3 regions of the Clostridium isatidis genome follow, and region 3 is predicted to be linked to each of the others. Evidence: a T-box and tRNA genes for the amino acid it is inferred to sense, from the RefSeq annotation. Region 3 holds a T-box; the other regions hold tRNA genes.
What was found. A T-box is a leader RNA that pairs with one kind of tRNA and senses whether it is charged. The one in region 3 lies ahead of argS (arginine--tRNA ligase), so its partner is inferred to be a tRNA-Arg.
Positions count from the first base shown of each region.

Region 1: it has a tRNA-Arg gene. The T-box ahead of argS (arginine--tRNA ligase) is inferred to sense a tRNA for this amino acid. The anticodon was not compared.
Region 2: it has a tRNA-Arg gene. The T-box ahead of argS (arginine--tRNA ligase) is inferred to sense a tRNA for this amino acid. The anticodon was not compared.

Region 1 covers NZ_CP016786.1:35,756-41,591, forward strand. The annotation lists gene addA (helicase-exonuclease AddAB subunit AddA) at 1-144, shown strand, start outside; gene BEN51_RS00155 (CCA tRNA nucleotidyltransferase) at 179-1,540, opposite strand; gene BEN51_RS00160 (L,D-transpeptidase) at 1,625-2,839, opposite strand; gene BEN51_RS00165 (DUF1189 family protein) at 2,996-3,754, shown strand; gene BEN51_RS00170 (sensor histidine kinase) at 3,862-4,758, shown strand; tRNA gene BEN51_RS00175 (tRNA-Arg) at 4,819-4,895, shown strand; gene BEN51_RS00180 (copper homeostasis protein CutC) at 5,038-5,790, shown strand.
Region 2 covers NZ_CP016786.1:2,790,420-2,796,255, forward strand. The annotation lists gene BEN51_RS13225 (HlyC/CorC family transporter) at 31-1,275, opposite strand; tRNA gene BEN51_RS13230 (tRNA-Arg) at 1,406-1,480, opposite strand; gene BEN51_RS13235 (lysophospholipid acyltransferase family protein) at 1,634-2,356, shown strand; gene BEN51_RS13240 (DEAD/DEAH box helicase) at 2,673-4,256, shown strand; gene BEN51_RS13245 (rubredoxin) at 4,414-4,584, shown strand; gene BEN51_RS13250 (HsdM family class I SAM-dependent methyltransferase) at 4,630-5,836, opposite strand, start outside.
Region 3 covers NZ_CP016786.1:1,918,603-1,924,438, reverse strand. The annotation lists gene BEN51_RS09135 (LCP family protein) at 1-939, shown strand, start outside; gene BEN51_RS09130 (site-2 protease family protein) at 1,112-1,750, shown strand; T-box leader at 1,825-2,015, shown strand; gene argS (arginine--tRNA ligase) at 2,068-3,759, shown strand; gene BEN51_RS09120 (FeoB-associated Cys-rich membrane protein) at 3,800-3,955, opposite strand; gene BEN51_RS09115 (ribonuclease H-like domain-containing protein) at 4,287-4,985, shown strand; gene BEN51_RS09110 (ComEC/Rec2 family competence protein) at 5,046-5,836, opposite strand, start outside.

The sequences.
Region 1 (5,836 bases), 990 kb from region 3:
GGAAATGAAGAAAAGATATTAGATAAATATAAGATGCAAATAAAATATTATAAGAAGGCCTTAGAAAAGATAACAAATAAACAGGTTAAAGAGTGTTACTTATACCTCTTTGGAATAAACAAAGAAGTAGAAATGAAGCTATAAATTATTAAAAGAGTAACCAGACGTGCTAAGTTATTTAGCAGTCTGGTTTTTTACTATCTAAGAAAGTTTTAGATAAGTTTAATAAACTTTCCTTATTATTTAAATTAGGATTTTTCAACGTTTCATCTAATAAATAATTAAGAATATCACCAATTAATTTACATCTAGGAATATTAAAAAACTTTATTAAATCTTCACCATTAATATTTAAATCTTTAATATATAGAGGTTCTTCATTAGAAAGTATATCAGAAACAGTATCCCTAATATAATCAACCTTCTTTATAAAAGGAGCTGGATTATCTAGAGCCTTTATATCCGCTTTTTGAAGTTCAAATAATAAATATATTAAGTTCTCACCTATTTCTAATAAATATTTTTTTATTTCATACCTTGTAGGCATATAATTTACTTTTAAAACAAGGTGATGTTCTATAAGCTTAGAAACAGAATTTACTGTATAATTATCAAATTTTAAATCTTTTAAAATTCTTTTTGACATTATAGAGCCTTCAATATTATGCTTTGGAAACCTATAAATTCCATCAGCTTCTAATGTTAAAGTGTTTAGCTTTCCAACATCATGAAGCAATGCCGAAAGCATCAGAATAAGGTTATTATTTTTTATATTATCTATCACCTTAAGAGTATGACCAAATACATCTCTATTATGCTTAATACTTAAAGGACTATAATTAACTAATAAATTTAATTCAGGAATAATAAATTCTAGAAGTCCAGTTTTTTGTAGCAATTTTATTCCTTTAGATGGAGCTCTAGATATAAGTATTTTGCAAAGCTCATCTCTAATTCTTTCTTTACTTATATTTTTTATTAAGTCAGCATTATTAATAATGGCTCTATAGGTTTTTCTTTCAATTTCAAATTCTAGCTGGCAGCTAAATCTAATTGCTCTTAACATTCTTAAGGCATCTTCCTTAAAGCGTTTATCTGCATCTCCAACACATCTTATAATTTTATTATTAAGGTCGTCAATTCCATTAAAATAGTCAATTAGGCCTAACTTATCATTATAGGCTAAGGCATTTACGGTAAAATCCCTTCTTGATAAGTCATCTTTTATATCAGTTACAAAATCAACCCTTGATGGATGCCTGTTATCTAAATAATCCCCTTCAGTTCTAAAGGTAGTAACTTCATAGTTATTATTATTTATAACAACAGTTACAGTACCATGTTTAATTCCTGTTGGAATAGTTTTGCTAAATAAAGAAATAGTATCTTCTGGTTTAGCAGATGTTGTAATATCATAGTCTTTAGGATTTATATTAAGAAGAAGGTCACGGAGGCATCCTCCTACAATAAAAGCATCAAAATTATTTTTATAAAATTTATCAATTATAAAGTTTACATCCTCTGGTATAAAAATTCTCATAGCATAACCTTCCTTAATTAGTCTATTATAATCATATTATAATAAAAGAAAAATAAAAACCCCTATAGTAATAATAGAGGTTTATTAGTTAATTATTATTTTAGTTCCATTAGGAATATTGTCATAAAGCCATTTAGCGTCTTCTACACTAAGTCTTATACAACCATGAGAAGCAGGTTTCCCTAAGGTGTTATCTACTATTGTGCTTTGACTTTCATCAAAGGGAACAGAATGAAATAGGTAATCTCCCATAAATTGAACCCAATACTTAGCTCCTTGATTAAATTCAGGAGAGAAAAACCACTCTCCTCTATTTATTACTGAAAAAATACCTTTTGGAGTTTCCTTTCCTTCTACTCCAGTAGAAGAAATAAAGCTTTTTATTAAGGACCAATTATCTGTATTACCTTCATAAATATAAGTTTTCTGCTCATTTAAGTTTAAGTAAATAAGATAGTTGGTATTGCTGCTAATAGATAATGTATTTATATTGTTTATGGTAATAGCTTCTAAAATTGCGCTAGAAGTATATATATCTGCTTCAGAATCATATTCTTCCCTAAATAGTTTCAATGAGGATATTTTATTAGATATATCAGAATCGTTTTCTTCTATTAGCTTAGTGTCATGTTGGGATAGAAGGTTAATTGCATTTGTATAATATTTGTTTGCAGCTAATTTGTCTGCTTCATTTAGCAAGTAATTTTTATATTTAGTTTTACATTTTTCAATATAATCTTTAGCAATCGATTTTTCATCTTCAGAGTTAGAAGAATTAAAGACTAAATTGAAGTATTCAAAAGCTTTAGAATAATCTTCTGAATTATAGCAGTTAATTCCAAGTTCTAAATACTTTTCTGTTGTTTCAAGCTTTACCTCAGAGTTAATATTTGAGTTTGTTTCAATCATTTCTGGGTTTAATGCTGCTATTAATTTATCTAAGGAAGAATTTAAAATATTATATTTTTTTATTTCACTTAAAATAATGGTGGCTTGATTTTTAGTGATTTCTTCATTTTTTAAAGCATTGCATATTTTTGCAATAATTTTAGTAAAATAATTACTTAAATCATCTTGTAATTTATTTGATTTTAATGAAGTAATCATATTATTATCTAAGGTTTCTTTAGCTTCTTCAAATTTAGAATTATTAAAGAAAACATAGAATTCCTCAAGAGTTTTATTATATTTAACATTTAAGAATAAATTACTTATAAAAAGTGCCAAGAATAATGAAAAAGTAATAGAAAGAAACTTAAAAAAGGAAAAGTTTCCTTTGTGTTTTTTATGTTTAAACATTTTAAAACCTCCATATGATCTATGGTATAATTATTAACCAAAGATAAGAAGTTTAATCTTAAAATTAAAGGAAATTTAAAATGTGATAGGTTTATAAAGAAAAATATATATGTTAGAATCAATTAATAATGGTTGAATTATTAATTGGAGGATAATATGAAAGAAAAAATTAGATTTATAGATATGTTTAAGATAAGCCTTTTTAGCCCATCAAATTACAAGAAATTACTTAAATTAGGTATAGGCAGAATAGTATTATATTTATTTATTTTAAGTATAATAGTTGGAGTTCCCAATAGTATTAGTCAAGCTATGATTTTTAGTAAGGAACAAAGAGTGCTAGTTAATTCATTAGAAAATGAAGAGTATTCTTTTGAAATAAAAGAGGGAATACTTAATTATAAAAGTTCTCCAACAAAAATAGATATGGGGCAATATATTTTTTACATTGACGCAAATAAAGAATTAAAAGATATAGAATCTTTAAGAAATATATTAATACATAAAGATTATTCAGTTGCCATACTTAAGGATGGAATTGCAGCGGATTTTAATGGGGAAAAAATGAAGATAAATTATACAGATAATGGATTAGTAGCCTTAAACAATAAAGAATTAATAGAAGTTGTTAAATTTATGAATATAATTATTTATATTGGCATATTTATTTATATAATTGCAATATTTATTGGTGCAATAATTGATGCGATACTTCTTTCTTTTTTAGCATTTATAATAATTAGAGCACAAAGAATAAAATTAACTTATGATAGTATATTAAAATTATCTATATGCTCTATGACTTTACCAATAATAATTACAATAGTAAGTATATCAGGGTCTATAGGAATGTTTATTGGAGGGGCATATTTATTCTTAGCAATTAATAATATAAAAAGGGATATTTATATATAAGTCGCAAGAAAAAAATGGAAAAATATCTTGTAAATATTGTTAATAATTTTTTAATATGTTAAACTATTGTAAATGATTATTTTACAGGTATAGAGGGGAAACTTGTTATGATTGATGACAAATTATTAATGGAAAGCGCTATGAATAATAATCTTAATATAAATAATTATTTCTTAACTAAGGAATTAAATAATACAAAAGAAGAAGTAGTAAAAATCATAACAGAATTAGAAGAAAAAGAATCATTACAAGAAAATTTTTTACTTAATATTTCACACGATCTTAGAAGTCATTTAAGTGTGATTTTAAGTGTTATTCAGGTTATGAATTCTGGCAGCGTAAGCATAAATGATAAAAAAGCAAGAGAATATATATATACAATAAAGAAAAATAGCTTAAAAATGTTAAGGTTAATAAATAACTTAATAGATACAAATAAACTTAAGAATAATTATTATACTTTAAATAAAAAAAATATAGATATAGTTTCTATGATTGAAGGAACAGTAGGGTGTATAGATAAATATGCGAAGCAAAAAAATATACAATTAATATTTGATACAAATGAAGAAGAGTGCATTATGTCTGCAGATCCTAGTGTTATAGATAGAATAATAATGAACTTGATTTCTAATGCAATAAAGTTTACTTATGAAGATACTAACATATATGTAACATTAGTTATTAAAGATGGTTTTATAAAAATATCAATAAAGGATGAAGGGCCAGGAATTCCTAAGAAAGATCAAGAAAAAATATTTGGCAGGTATTATAGAATAAATGATATAAAAAGAGAAAACTCTGGCAGTGGAATGGGGTTAGATCTTGTAAAATACTTGGTTAAATCTCATAATGGTAAAATTGAATTAATCAGTGAAGAAAATAAAGGATGCGAATTTATAGTAACGTTTCCAATATTAATAGAAGAAGAAAAGGAAACACATCAAATTAATCAAGATAGCAGAATAGAAAGATTAGAAGTAGAGTTTTCTGATATTTATTAAAAAGAAAATGTTTGTTGATTTAGATACTAAGTTATGATAAAATAACTAGTGTTAAATTCTGCGGTGGTAGCTCAGTTGGATAGAGTAGCTGGCTACGAACCAGTTGGTCGGGGGTTCGAATCCTCTCCACCGTACCACAACCTTGTAAACATTGAGTTTACAGGGTTTTTTGTTTTTTAAGATTAAAAATTAATTCAATTAGAATTGTTGAAATTAAGAAAGAGCTATGTAATTATAAAAATATATAATCAGATTATTAGTATTGAAGAGGAGTTTATTATGGGTAAAATAATTGAGATATGCTGTGGTAGTTATTATGATGCACTTGAAAGTTATAAAGGTGGTGCAAAAAGAATTGAATTAAACTCAGCTTTGTATTTAGGAGGATTAACACCATCCTTAGGCTCTTTAAAACTTACAAAAGAAAATACTGACCTTAAGGTTATTTGTATGGTTCGTCCTAGGGCTGGTGGATTTACATACAATCAAAAAGATATTGAAGTTATGTTCTATGATGCAGAAATACTTATGGAAAATGGGGCAGATGGGTTAGCCTTTGGCTTCTTAAATGAAGATGCAACAGTTAATAAGAACCTAACTAAAAAAATGGTTGATTTAATTCATAAGTATAATGGAGAGGCAGTATTTCATAGGGCCTTTGATTGTGTAAAAGATCCAGAAAAAGGTATAGAGGAATTAATTGAAATTGGGGTTGATAGGCTCTTAACAAGTGGTTTAAAGGAAAAGGCCTGGGATGGCAGGGATATGATTGCTCACTTACAAAAAAGATATGGGGATAGAATAGAAATTCTAGCAGGCAGTGGAATTAATGAAAAAAATGCAGTCGAATTAATGAAGAAAACTGGAATTTATCAAATACATTCTTCTTGTAAGGCTTGGATAAATGATCCAACTGCTTCGGCAGCCAATGTAAGCTATTCCTATGCAAGTGTACCAAATGAAAATAAATATGATGTTGTTTCTATGGAGAAGGTAAAATCCTTAGTGAAAAGTGTACTAAATGAAGGATAAGATTTCCTTTTAGGGATAAGTTTCTATTTATTGGGTAAATTAAAAG
Region 2 (5,836 bases), 870 kb from region 3:
GTTAATTATACATTGTCAACTTTGAATTATTTAAGTAAAAATTCTCACTTTCTTGACTCTATTTCTATCCACTTTCTCTACAATAAATTTAATATTATTATATTTGACTTCTTCCTTTTCCTTAGGGATTCTTCCTAATTGCCCCATTACTAAGCCACCTATAGAATCAAATTCCTCTGATTCCATATTAACTCCTATAAGCTCTGATATATCATCTAGTTTGGCACTTCCATCAACTATATATTCATCTTCTTTTACTACTATTATTTCATCATCATCTTCTTTATCATATTCATCTTCTATTTCACCAACAATTTCTTCAATTAAGTCCTCTATAGTTACTATACCAACAGTACCACCATATTCATCTAAAACTACTGCCATATGATTTCTTGTTTTCTTCATTTCATTTAATAGTTCAGATATCTTCTTATATTCAAAGGTGTAATATGGTTCTCTTATATAATCTAAGACATTAAAATTTTCATTAGGATTATCAACTAAAATAAGATCCTTTATCCCCAATATTCCTATGATATCATCTATCTTATCTTTATATATAGGTATTCTTGAAAACTGCTCTCTTTTAATGACTTCCATAACTTCTTCATAATTAGCATCAGAAGGCAATGCTACAATATCAACTCTTTGAACCATAACATCTCTGACTTGAGAGTCTGCAAATTCTATAACATTAAAGATCATTTCTTTTTCAACGTCTTCAAGAACGCCCTGCTCTTCGCTTACTCCAACCATAGTTTTTATTTCTTCTTCTGTTATAAATTGTTCCCTATTGTTAGCTTCTCCTCCTAATATTTTTATTAATAAGCCAGAAACCTTTGTAAAAATTGTTACTAACGGATTAAATATTATTACTAGAATACTGATAGGTTTTATTACTGCCAAAGAAACTTTTTCTGAATTTAGTTTTGCTAAAGATTTTGGAGTTATTTCCCCAAATATTAGTACCAAAACTGTCATAATTGCAGTTACAAATCCTATTGAACCTTCACCAAAAGAAGAAATTGCAATTGAAGTTGCTATTGAGGATGCTGCAATATTAACTATATTATTACCGATTAAGATGGCACTTAATATCTTACCAGGATCCTCTAGTAACTTTTCTATTAGTTTTGCTCCTTTTACCTCTTCATCTACCATATGCCTTATTCTAATTTTACTTAAGGCCATTAAAGCTGTTTCTGACATGGAGAAAAAGCCCGATAAAATTAATAATACTATTAGTAAAATTATCTGCCACGTGTAACTGTCCAAACTATTCCTCACTCCTAAAATAAATATATTCTTATATAAATATTATACCATAATTTATATTTAATTCCTTTTATATAAAAAATAAAAGATAAAAGCCCACAAATTTCTTATTAAAATTTGCAGACTTTCCTGGTATCCCCAACAGGAATCGAACCTGTATCTGTCCCTTAGGAGGGGACCGTTCTATCCATTGAACTATGGAGACATATTTATTAAATTTTATAATTTTATATTATTATAACATTAAAAATATGTCAATGTTTTATAAAATCATATTTTTATATATATCAGCTTTTATAGATACTAACTTTGATATATACTTAATTTATGGAAATTATGCTTGAGAGGGTGGAATTATATGATTAGATCTATTATTTGGTATTTATTCTTTTTTATAAGCTTATTAATTAGTATGCCTTGGGCAGTAAAAGCAAAAAACTTAGATAAGAAAGGGTTACTTGAAAAGAAAGATAAGCTTGTAAATAAAGTAACCAAGCTTTGGGCTAATTGCCTTTTAAAAGTAGCTGGAGTTAAAGTTAATGTCTATGGTCTAGAGAATCTTCCCAAAGATAGAACTGTTTTATTTATTGGAAACCATCAAGGAAACTTTGATATTCCAATTTATATTTCAAAAATACCTACATTAAAAGGATTTATTGCTAAAGTTGAAACCGAAAAAATCCCTGGAATAGTAACTTGGATGAAACATATGAATTGTGTTTTTATGGATAGAAGCAGCTTAAGAAAATCAAGTGAAGCTATAGTTAAGGGTATAAAGATTTTAAAAGATGGTCATTCTTTAGTTATTTTCCCTGAAGGAACTAGAAGTAAAAGTGATAATATGGGAGAATTTAAGGCTGGCAGCTTTAAACTTGCTACAAAGTCTAAAGTTCCAATAGTTCCTGTCACCATTAGCGGATCTTATAAGATAATGGAAGCTAATAAGAAAAAATGGATTATAAAACCTTCTATAGTTGATCTTTATATTCATAAAGCTATAGAAATCTCAGATTTATCAAAAGAAGATCAGGAAGAACTTCCTAAAAAAGTTAAAGAAATTATAGCTAGTAAATTAACATAAAAAGAATAGATTTTTACAAAATATATAAAACTATCTATTATAGATATAAATTATATTTTGTAAAAATCTTTTTATTTTAAACTTTTTACTGGTTTAATTGCTTTATTATAACATTAATTTTTCCTTTAAAACTAAGGATTTATATTAATTAACAATTGTAATCATTTAAATATACATTTTATTCCGTTTTATAAAAAATAAATTCTTTTCCTAGGAAATAATTCGAGCATAAATCCTAATTTTAGTGTATACTAAGTAAGTTGATTAATGATAATATATTAATCATAATTTTTTATTAATAGAAAGAGGATTTTGAATGAATGAAATTAAATTTAGTGATTTAGGGCTTAAGGATACCCTTTTAAAATCTATAACAGAAATGGGTTTTGAAAAACCATCTCAAATACAAGCAGAAGCTATTCCCATTGCTTTAGAAGGATATGACATTATAGGTCAAGCTCAAACAGGTACTGGTAAAACAGCTGCCTTTGGCTGTACTATAATTAACGGAATTTCTAAGAAAGATGGACTTAGTGCTATAATACTATCTCCAACAAGGGAATTAGCTATTCAGGTTCATGATGAGCTTAGAAGATTATCAAAATATGATAACTTAAATATATTAGCTATTTACGGCGGAGATTCAATATCGTATCAAATAAAAGCATTAAAAGGAAATGTAAATATAGTTGTTGGTACTCCAGGAAGGTTATTAGATCATATAAGAAGGAAAACTTTATCTTTAGATAATATTAAATATTTAGTTTTAGATGAAGCTGATGAAATGTTAAATATGGGCTTCATAGATGATCTAGAAGAAATAATTAAGCAGGTGCCATCAGAGAGGCAAACTTTACTATTTTCAGCAACAATGCCTGATCCAATTAAAAAGCTTGCAAAACGTTATTTAAAGAAAGATGTTAAACATGTCGCTATTAAGAAGACTTCAATGACGGTTTCTAAAATAAGCCAAAGTTATTTTGAGGTAGCTCATAAATCAAGATTTGAGGCTTTATGCAGAATCTTAGATTTTGATCAGCCAAAATCATCAATGATATTCTGTAAGACAAAAAAAGGCGTTGATGAATTAGTTGAATGTATGCAGGCAAGAGGCTATGTAGTTGAAGGTATGCATGGAGATATGTCTCAAGCTCAAAGATTAAGAACTTTAAAGAAATTTAAAGAAGGTTCTTTAAACTTTTTAGTTGCAACTGATGTTGCTGCAAGAGGTATAGATGTTGAAGGAGTAACTCATGTTATTAACTATGACTTGCCTCAAGATGTAGAAAGCTATGTACATAGAATTGGTAGAACAGGTAGAGCTAATAGAGAAGGAATTGCCTATTCTCTAGTATCACCTAAAGAATATCCTATGTTAAAGCAAATAATAAGCGTTACTAAGAGTGAAATCAATAGAAAGAAAGTTCCAACTGTAGATGAAATATTTAAGAATAAATCTAATAATCTATTAAAGGAAGTTGCTGATAATATTGAAGCTTCAGATAACGAAAGATTTATACCAATAGCAAAAAAATTAGCAGAAAAATACGATGCTGTTGATGTAATTGCTGCCTTAATGAAGAGCAGTTTTAAAGATGATTTGTTTGAATTTTATAGTTCTAATGAATTAAAGGCTCCAAAAGCTGATTCTGAATATGTGCGTTTATTCTTCTCTATAGGTAGAAGAGATGGAATTACTCCTAAAACTATAATTAACTTTATTAAAGATAATGCTAGAATTAAAACATCACATATTGGAGATATTGATATATTAGAAAACTTCTCCTTTGTAAATGTTAGTCCAGATAATAAAGATAAGGTCCTAAATAAATGTATGGGAGTTAAATTTAACAGAAGAAAAGTTAATATTGAAGTAGCTAATAAGAAGAAAAAAAGATAGCTAACTAAGGAAAAGCTGTTTTAGATAGTTAACTAAAATGGCTTTTTATTTTTGTTTAAATAGTTCAAAAACTTTTTACAATTTTCTTGTTTCATATCATATTTTTATTACATACTCAATACATTGTAACATATAAAAGATTTTTAGGAGGTTCTTAATGATTCCGCAAAAATATATATGTCTTTCTTGTACTTATGTTTATGATCCTGAATTAGGTGATCCAGATAATGACGTATATGAAGATACTCCTTTTGAAGATCTTCCAGATGATTGGGTATGTCCGGTTTGCGGTGCTACAAAAGAAGAATTTTACATGTATGAGGACTAAAACAAAAAAACAGTCCATTAAAGACTGTTTTTTATTTGCTCTTATTTAAGCCCTTCTAACTAAATTTTCTTTAAATTCTTCTATAAAATCAATAGTCTCATTAGTTAGTTTGCAGGCTTTATTAATTAAATTATTTATTTCTTTAAGTATTTCTTTAATATCCTCTTTTTTCTTTGATTTTTCATAAGCTAATCTTCCTAATGCAATAAGCCTTTCCTTTTCTTCTTTTTCAAAATTAATTAATGGTACTCTTGCTATATAACCAGACGTTATCATATTAGTTCTATTTAATACTCCCCTAACTAAATAAGTCACTAAGGTTGAATTTAAATAGGATAATAAGAAGAACTCCTCTTCTCCATCACATAAAATACAACAATTAACACCAAAAACACTATCTCTAGGCAGCTTACAGGCAGAAAACTCAACTCCCATAGAGGAGCATATAACCCCTTCCTTAAATAAATACTCCTTATTTCTAACTATAAAGTTAGCTACCTTCTTAGATATTTTAAGAAAATTCTTATCTATAAAAAGCTTTTTCTCTGTATAAAACTTATCTTTACCAGGATTTTTATAAAAAGGCACTGTATATTGAGATTTACATTCCTTAGATAGATATAATTTATCATTTCCTGTAGATATACCAGTTATACATTTATATACATCTCCTATTCTCTTATTATTAAAAAGAAGCTTTATTTCTTTAGGACATTCTATTAAAAATTCTAGATTATCTCTATCATCTTTTAATAATATATTCTCTATAAAATATTTATTGTTTTCCAGTTCTCTCTTTTTAAGTTTTGCTTCAAAATCTCTTTTATTATTAATTCTATTATTTAAAATAACTTTGCCTTGATATTTAGTACCCTTTTGTAAGATTATTATGCTTGTTCTAACATCTGCTCCTTGGTTTAAAAATAAATTAGTAGGACACATTGTAATCTCATGTATAGAACATTTATCTAGTATTTTTTTTCTAAATTTTTTATAACTTTTTGCTGTAAAAAAAGAATCGCTTGTAATAATTCCTATTAGGGCACCTTCCTTAGCTAAATCTATTACTGCTGATATAAACATAAGATACATATTTTGAATTCCAACATCTTTAAATTTTGCTTTCAACCTATCTTTGTTATCTTTAATATATTTTACTTCATGACAATTATAAGGTGGATTTAGCACATAATAATCATATTCTAAAGGACTAATCTTACCATTATAAGCTATATTAGAAATATAAAACTTC
Region 3 (5,836 bases):
AATTTTAATTTGCATTTAGATAAATATGTTATAGTTAATTTCTGGGGATTTGAAGATATAATTGATCAACTAGGTGGAATAGATGTCGAAGTAAAGGATTATGAATTAGATGAGGTAAATAAATATATTGGAGAAACAACTGGATTAAATTCACCATTATTATCAGAGCCTGGATATCAACATTTAAATGGACAACAAGCTTTATCCTATGCAAGAATTAGGTATGTAGGAAATGGCGGCTTTGAAAGAGCAGAAAGACAAAATAGAGTTTTATCAGAGGTTGCTAATAAGTTTAGGGAAATAAGTCCATTAAAATATGTTAGTTTGGCAAACACAATGGCAAATTATGTTAAGACCAACATTGATATACCGCTTGCTTTAAATTTAGCATATACAATATATAAATTACCATCATTAAATATTGAACAGCTTCAAATACCACAAACAGAATTAATAGCTGGAGATCGTCCTTATAAAGATAAAGGATGGAGTTTATTAATTGATTTTGAACAAAATTCTAAGGTGCTTTATGATTTTATATTTAATGATAAATTACCAAATGTAGAGGATTTTGACTTATTAGCAGTACAAAGTCTTGCTGCTAAATATGATGCTGAAGAAGCATCTTATAATGCTATATATAATATAAACCCAGAAGATTATAATGATAGAGAGAAAGAGGTTATAACAGATCCTAACAAAAATTCAGAGGAAAAGAAAGAAGAAGTTCCTGCAAAGGAAAATGAAGAAAAGCCATCTGATGGAAATAATCAAGCTGATAATAATAATGGTTCTAATAATCCAGTAGACAATAATGGAGATCAAGATCAAAATAACACTCCTAATAACCCTAATAGTCCTTCTGGAGAGCAAAAAATAGAAAATCCTAATAATACCGAAAATACCAATACTAATACAATAGACAATAAGCAGAATTGATATTAAAAAGCATTAGTATAAAGTTCACAGCTAGGCTTAACTTTAGATTATTAAAGAGTTTTAGCTGTGGACTTTTATATTTAATTTTATAAATGACTGTTAATAGTTATTTAACATATAATAGTATTTAATTTTCATAATTATGGTATAATACAAGTGTAAGGAGGTAATTATGAACAATTATTTATTACAAAAAGTTTTAGTAATTCCAGGAATTTTAATAGCCTTTACAGCTCAGGGCTATGCAAAGGCAAAGATGGCAGATAAATTAGGGGATAAAACTCCGAGATTTCAAGGAAGGTTAAGCTTAAACCCATTAGATCATATAGACATTATTGGATTTATTATGATATTAGTAGCTGGCTTCGGATGGACAAAACCTGTGGAAACTAATCCTAATGCCTATAAAAATGGGTATAAAGATGCTGTTAAAGTTACCTATGCATCGTTATTTTCTACTTTAATAGTTGCTTTTATATTTTCATTAATATTTACTTTATGGTTAAAGTTGGGAATATATTTAAATGTATCAAGTTTTATGATTATAACTTATGCTCTTAAGTTTATAGTAGAAATAAATATAAATTTATTTATATTTAATTTATTACCATTACCAGGACTTGCAGGTTTTGATTTATTTAGATACTTAAGTCCCAGAAATTTTTATAAATATTCGGGAATGATATATGATTACCAGCTTTATATTTTGATAACATTTGTAGTTTTAGGTAAATATGTTTTAGCGATACCATCAGGGTTAATAGAAGGCTTATTCTTAAAAATAGCTGGACTATTGTTTGGAATGATTTAAAGCTTAGATTTAAATAAATTTCTTGCAATAATTTTGCTGCTTTTGTATAATTAGCTTGATAAAATAGAATATTAATATTATCGTTGAGAAGAAGAGTAGTGTATTAGATTCTTTAAGCGAGTAGGGGATGGTGGAAGCCTTATAAGATATAATATATGAAGAGAGCCTTTGAGATAACTATTTATAGTCGTTTAGCTGCGTTAAAGCATAGAGTGGCATTTTATGCAATTAGAGTGGTACCGCGGAAATATTATCCGTCTCTTATTATTAAGAGGGGGATTTTTTATTTATAAGTATATATTTTGAAGGAGGAAAAAATGGATTACAAAAAGATAATAGCAGAACTATTAAATAAAGAAATAGATCTTGATCTAGAAACAATAGAAAAATTAATTGAAATACCGCCTAAGCCGGAATTAGGGGATTATGCTTTTCCATGTTTTCAATTAGCAAAAACCTTTAGAAAAGCTCCTAATATGATTGCTGAAGAATTGATAGTAAAATTAAATAAGGATGGATTTGAAAAAATAATAAATGTGGGACCTTATGTGAATTTCTTTGTAGATAAGAGCGTATTTACAAAAAATGCAATCAAAAAGATATTAAAAGAGGGAGATGAATATGGTTCATCTAATATAGGAGAAGGAAAAACAATTTGTGTTGAATATTCTTCACCTAATATTGCAAAACCATTTCATGTAGGTCATCTTTTTACAACAGCAATTGGAAATTCTTTATATAAGTTATTTAAAAAAGAAGGATATGAAGTTCAAGGCTTAAATCACCTAGGAGACTGGGGAACTCAATTTGGTAAATTAATTTCTGCCTATAAGAGATGGGGGAATGAAGAAGCCTTAGAAGAAAATGCTATAAATGAGCTCTTAAGAATATATGTTAAATTCCATGAAGAAGCAGAAAAGAATGAAGCTTTAGAAGATGAAGCTAGAGCATATTTTAAAGCTTTAGAAGATAGAGATGAAGAAGCAACAGCATTATGGAAAAGATTTAGAGACTTAAGTTTAAAAGAGTTCGAAAGAATATATGATATATTTAATGTAAAATTTGATTCCTATGCTGGAGAAGCTTTTTATAATGATAAAATGGATGAAGTCGTTAGGGAATTAAAGGATAAAGGACTTTTAGTTGAAAGTAATGGAGCTCAAGTTGTTATGTTAGATGAATATAACATGCCTCCATGTATTGTATTAAAGGCTGATGGTGCATCTATATATGCAACAAGAGATTTAGCTGCTGCAATTTATAGAAAGAAAACTTACAATTTCTATAAATCTATATATGTAGTTGGGTTACCTCAATCCTTACATTTCAAGCAAGTATTTAAAGTATTAGAACTTGCTGGGCATGAATGGGCAAAGGATTGTATCCATGTAGGTTTTGGAACAGTTAAATCAGCAACTGGTAAAATGTCAACAAGAAAAGGAGAAATGATTCTTCTTGATGAATTAATAAATGAAGCTATAGAAAAATCTTTAGAAGTAATAAATGAAAAAAATCCTAAATTAGAAAACAAAGAAGAAGTAGCTAAAAAGATAGGAATTGGGTCAATATTATTTACTTATCTTAAAAATTCTAGAGAAAAAGATATTATATTTGATTGGAAGGAAATTCTTTCATTTGATGGAGAAACTGGTCCATATGTTCAATATTCTTATGCAAGAGCAAATAGTATATTAGATAGAGCTGGGGAAATTAAAGGAGAAGCAGATTATTCAAAGCTTACTTCAAAGGAAGAATTTGAACTTGTTAAGACTTTAGAAAGTTTTGAAAATCAGATACATTTAGCAACAGAAAAGCTTGAACCTTCTGTTATTACAAGATATGCAATTCAAGTAGCGAAAGACTTTAATAAATTCTATAATTCTCACTCAGTATTAAACTTAGAAGATGAAGAATTAAAGATTGCTAGAATAAACTTAGTTAAATCTACATGCCAAGTTATAAAAAATGCATTAGCTTTACTAGGAATTGAAGTTGTAGAAAAGATGTAATAAAAAGATGCTGTAATTTTTACAGCATCTTTTTATAATTTTAACGTTTAGTAATTGATATATTTGATGAACAGCCTGAACAATTAGCTGAACTTTTATCACTACAGCTGCAGCCACCTTTTGAGGCTTTTTTAAAGTTTTTATAAAGAACTGAAATAGCAAATGCAACAATAAGTAAAGTTATTAATATTTCCATAAAAAACACCCTCTTTTAGAATTTTTTATAAATATAAATCCTTAGTTAAATCTTAAAGTAAATATAACGGGATTTGTATTGAAAATCATTATCATATAAATAGTATAACTAATTGTAAAATTTTAGTCAATATTTTTTGAGCTGGTAATGTTTTATTATAAAAAATAAAAATTAAAAATTGCTCATTAGAGTAAAATATATTATATATTACATAATATATAACTATATAATTTTTATATATTACATATTCTTATATTAAATTAAAAATGATATAATGTTATAAGATAATAATAATACAAGGTGATAATGATAAGGAAGAAAGAGTGGTAATGTGATTATTCGAGAAAATATAATAGAAGTAGAGCCCACACTTGAAGAATATATGCTGAGGACGGAAGATATTAATAAAACACCGGAAGAGCTTATATTTTTTGATTTAGAGCATTACGTTTACAAAAAACCTAAATGTATTGGTGTTTTTGGAGCCTGTATTTATGAAAATAATAAGCTGCATGTTACTCAATATATGATAGAGAATAAAAATGAAGTAGTTCAAATACTATATTTAGCAAAAAAATATTTTATTAAAATGAAAAGAAAAGGCAAAAGTGCTATAGTTACTTTTTCAGGAAATAATGATTATACAGTAATAAATTATCTTTTTGAAAAATATAATATTGATTTTAACTTTTCTAAAGATTTTCAAGATATTGATATTCAAAAGGAATATGAAAAAGAAAAGAAACATTCCATAGGACTTAAGAATTTAGAAAAAGAATTTGGAATAGTGAGAGAAGAAAGAGATTTAATAAGTGGTTCAAACTTAGCGAAAACTTTTCATAAAGTATTAAAAGATAGAGAATATATTATTAGAATGCCAAAAGAAAAAATTGAGACAATACTTTTATATAATGAAGCAGATGTTACAAATTTATATTATATTTATACTTCGTGGAGGGAATTTATTAATAAAGATAAAGTAGATAATTTAGTTGAAGATAATTCAAAGGAAGTTAATAAAGAAGCATAATAAAAGTTTAAGTTTTATAGATTTTTTATTTAAGAAGATATTCTTAAATGATAGATGCTCCTAATATTTAGGAGCATCTATCATTTTTAAAGACTTTCCATTAGAAATAATAACAATTGTATCATTTATATCTGTTCTTAAGACTTTTGTATTTTTAATAGTTTCTAAGACATCCTTAGTAGGGTGTCCATAGTTATTATTTTTCCCAACAGAAATAACACATATCTTTGGATTTACTTTTGAGAAAAATTCTTTACTAGTTGAAGAAGAGGAACCGTGGTGGCCTATTTTCAAAAGGTCAGATTTTAAATTATATCCTGAACAAATCACTTCCTTCTCTGCAATTTCCTCAGCATCACCTGTAAAAAGAAAGGAAATCTTCCCATGGGTAATTTTAATAATAGGAGAGTAATTGTTAATATCTTCATAACTATTAGAAATAGGAGAAAATACTTCCGTTTTAGTATTATTTCCAAGAGAAATTGAATTTGTATTAGCTTTTATAACATTAATTTTTAAATCCTTTCTAACCAAGGCCTCTATCATTGTTTCAAAGGGCTTTGTATTATTTGTTATTTTAGGTGCATAAAAATTTAATACATTGTATTTATCAATTATGTAAGCCATATTTCCTATATGATCTTCATGAGGATGGGTTGCTATTACATAATCTAAATGCTTAATTTTCAATGAGGATAAATAATCGAATAGTTTATCCTTTGCATCTACAGGACCAGCATCAATAAGCATGTTCTTATTATTCACCTGTATTAAGATGGCATCTCCCTGTCCTACATTTATAAAGTGAACTATCATATTCTCAGAACTTATATCATAAATCAATTTTTTTG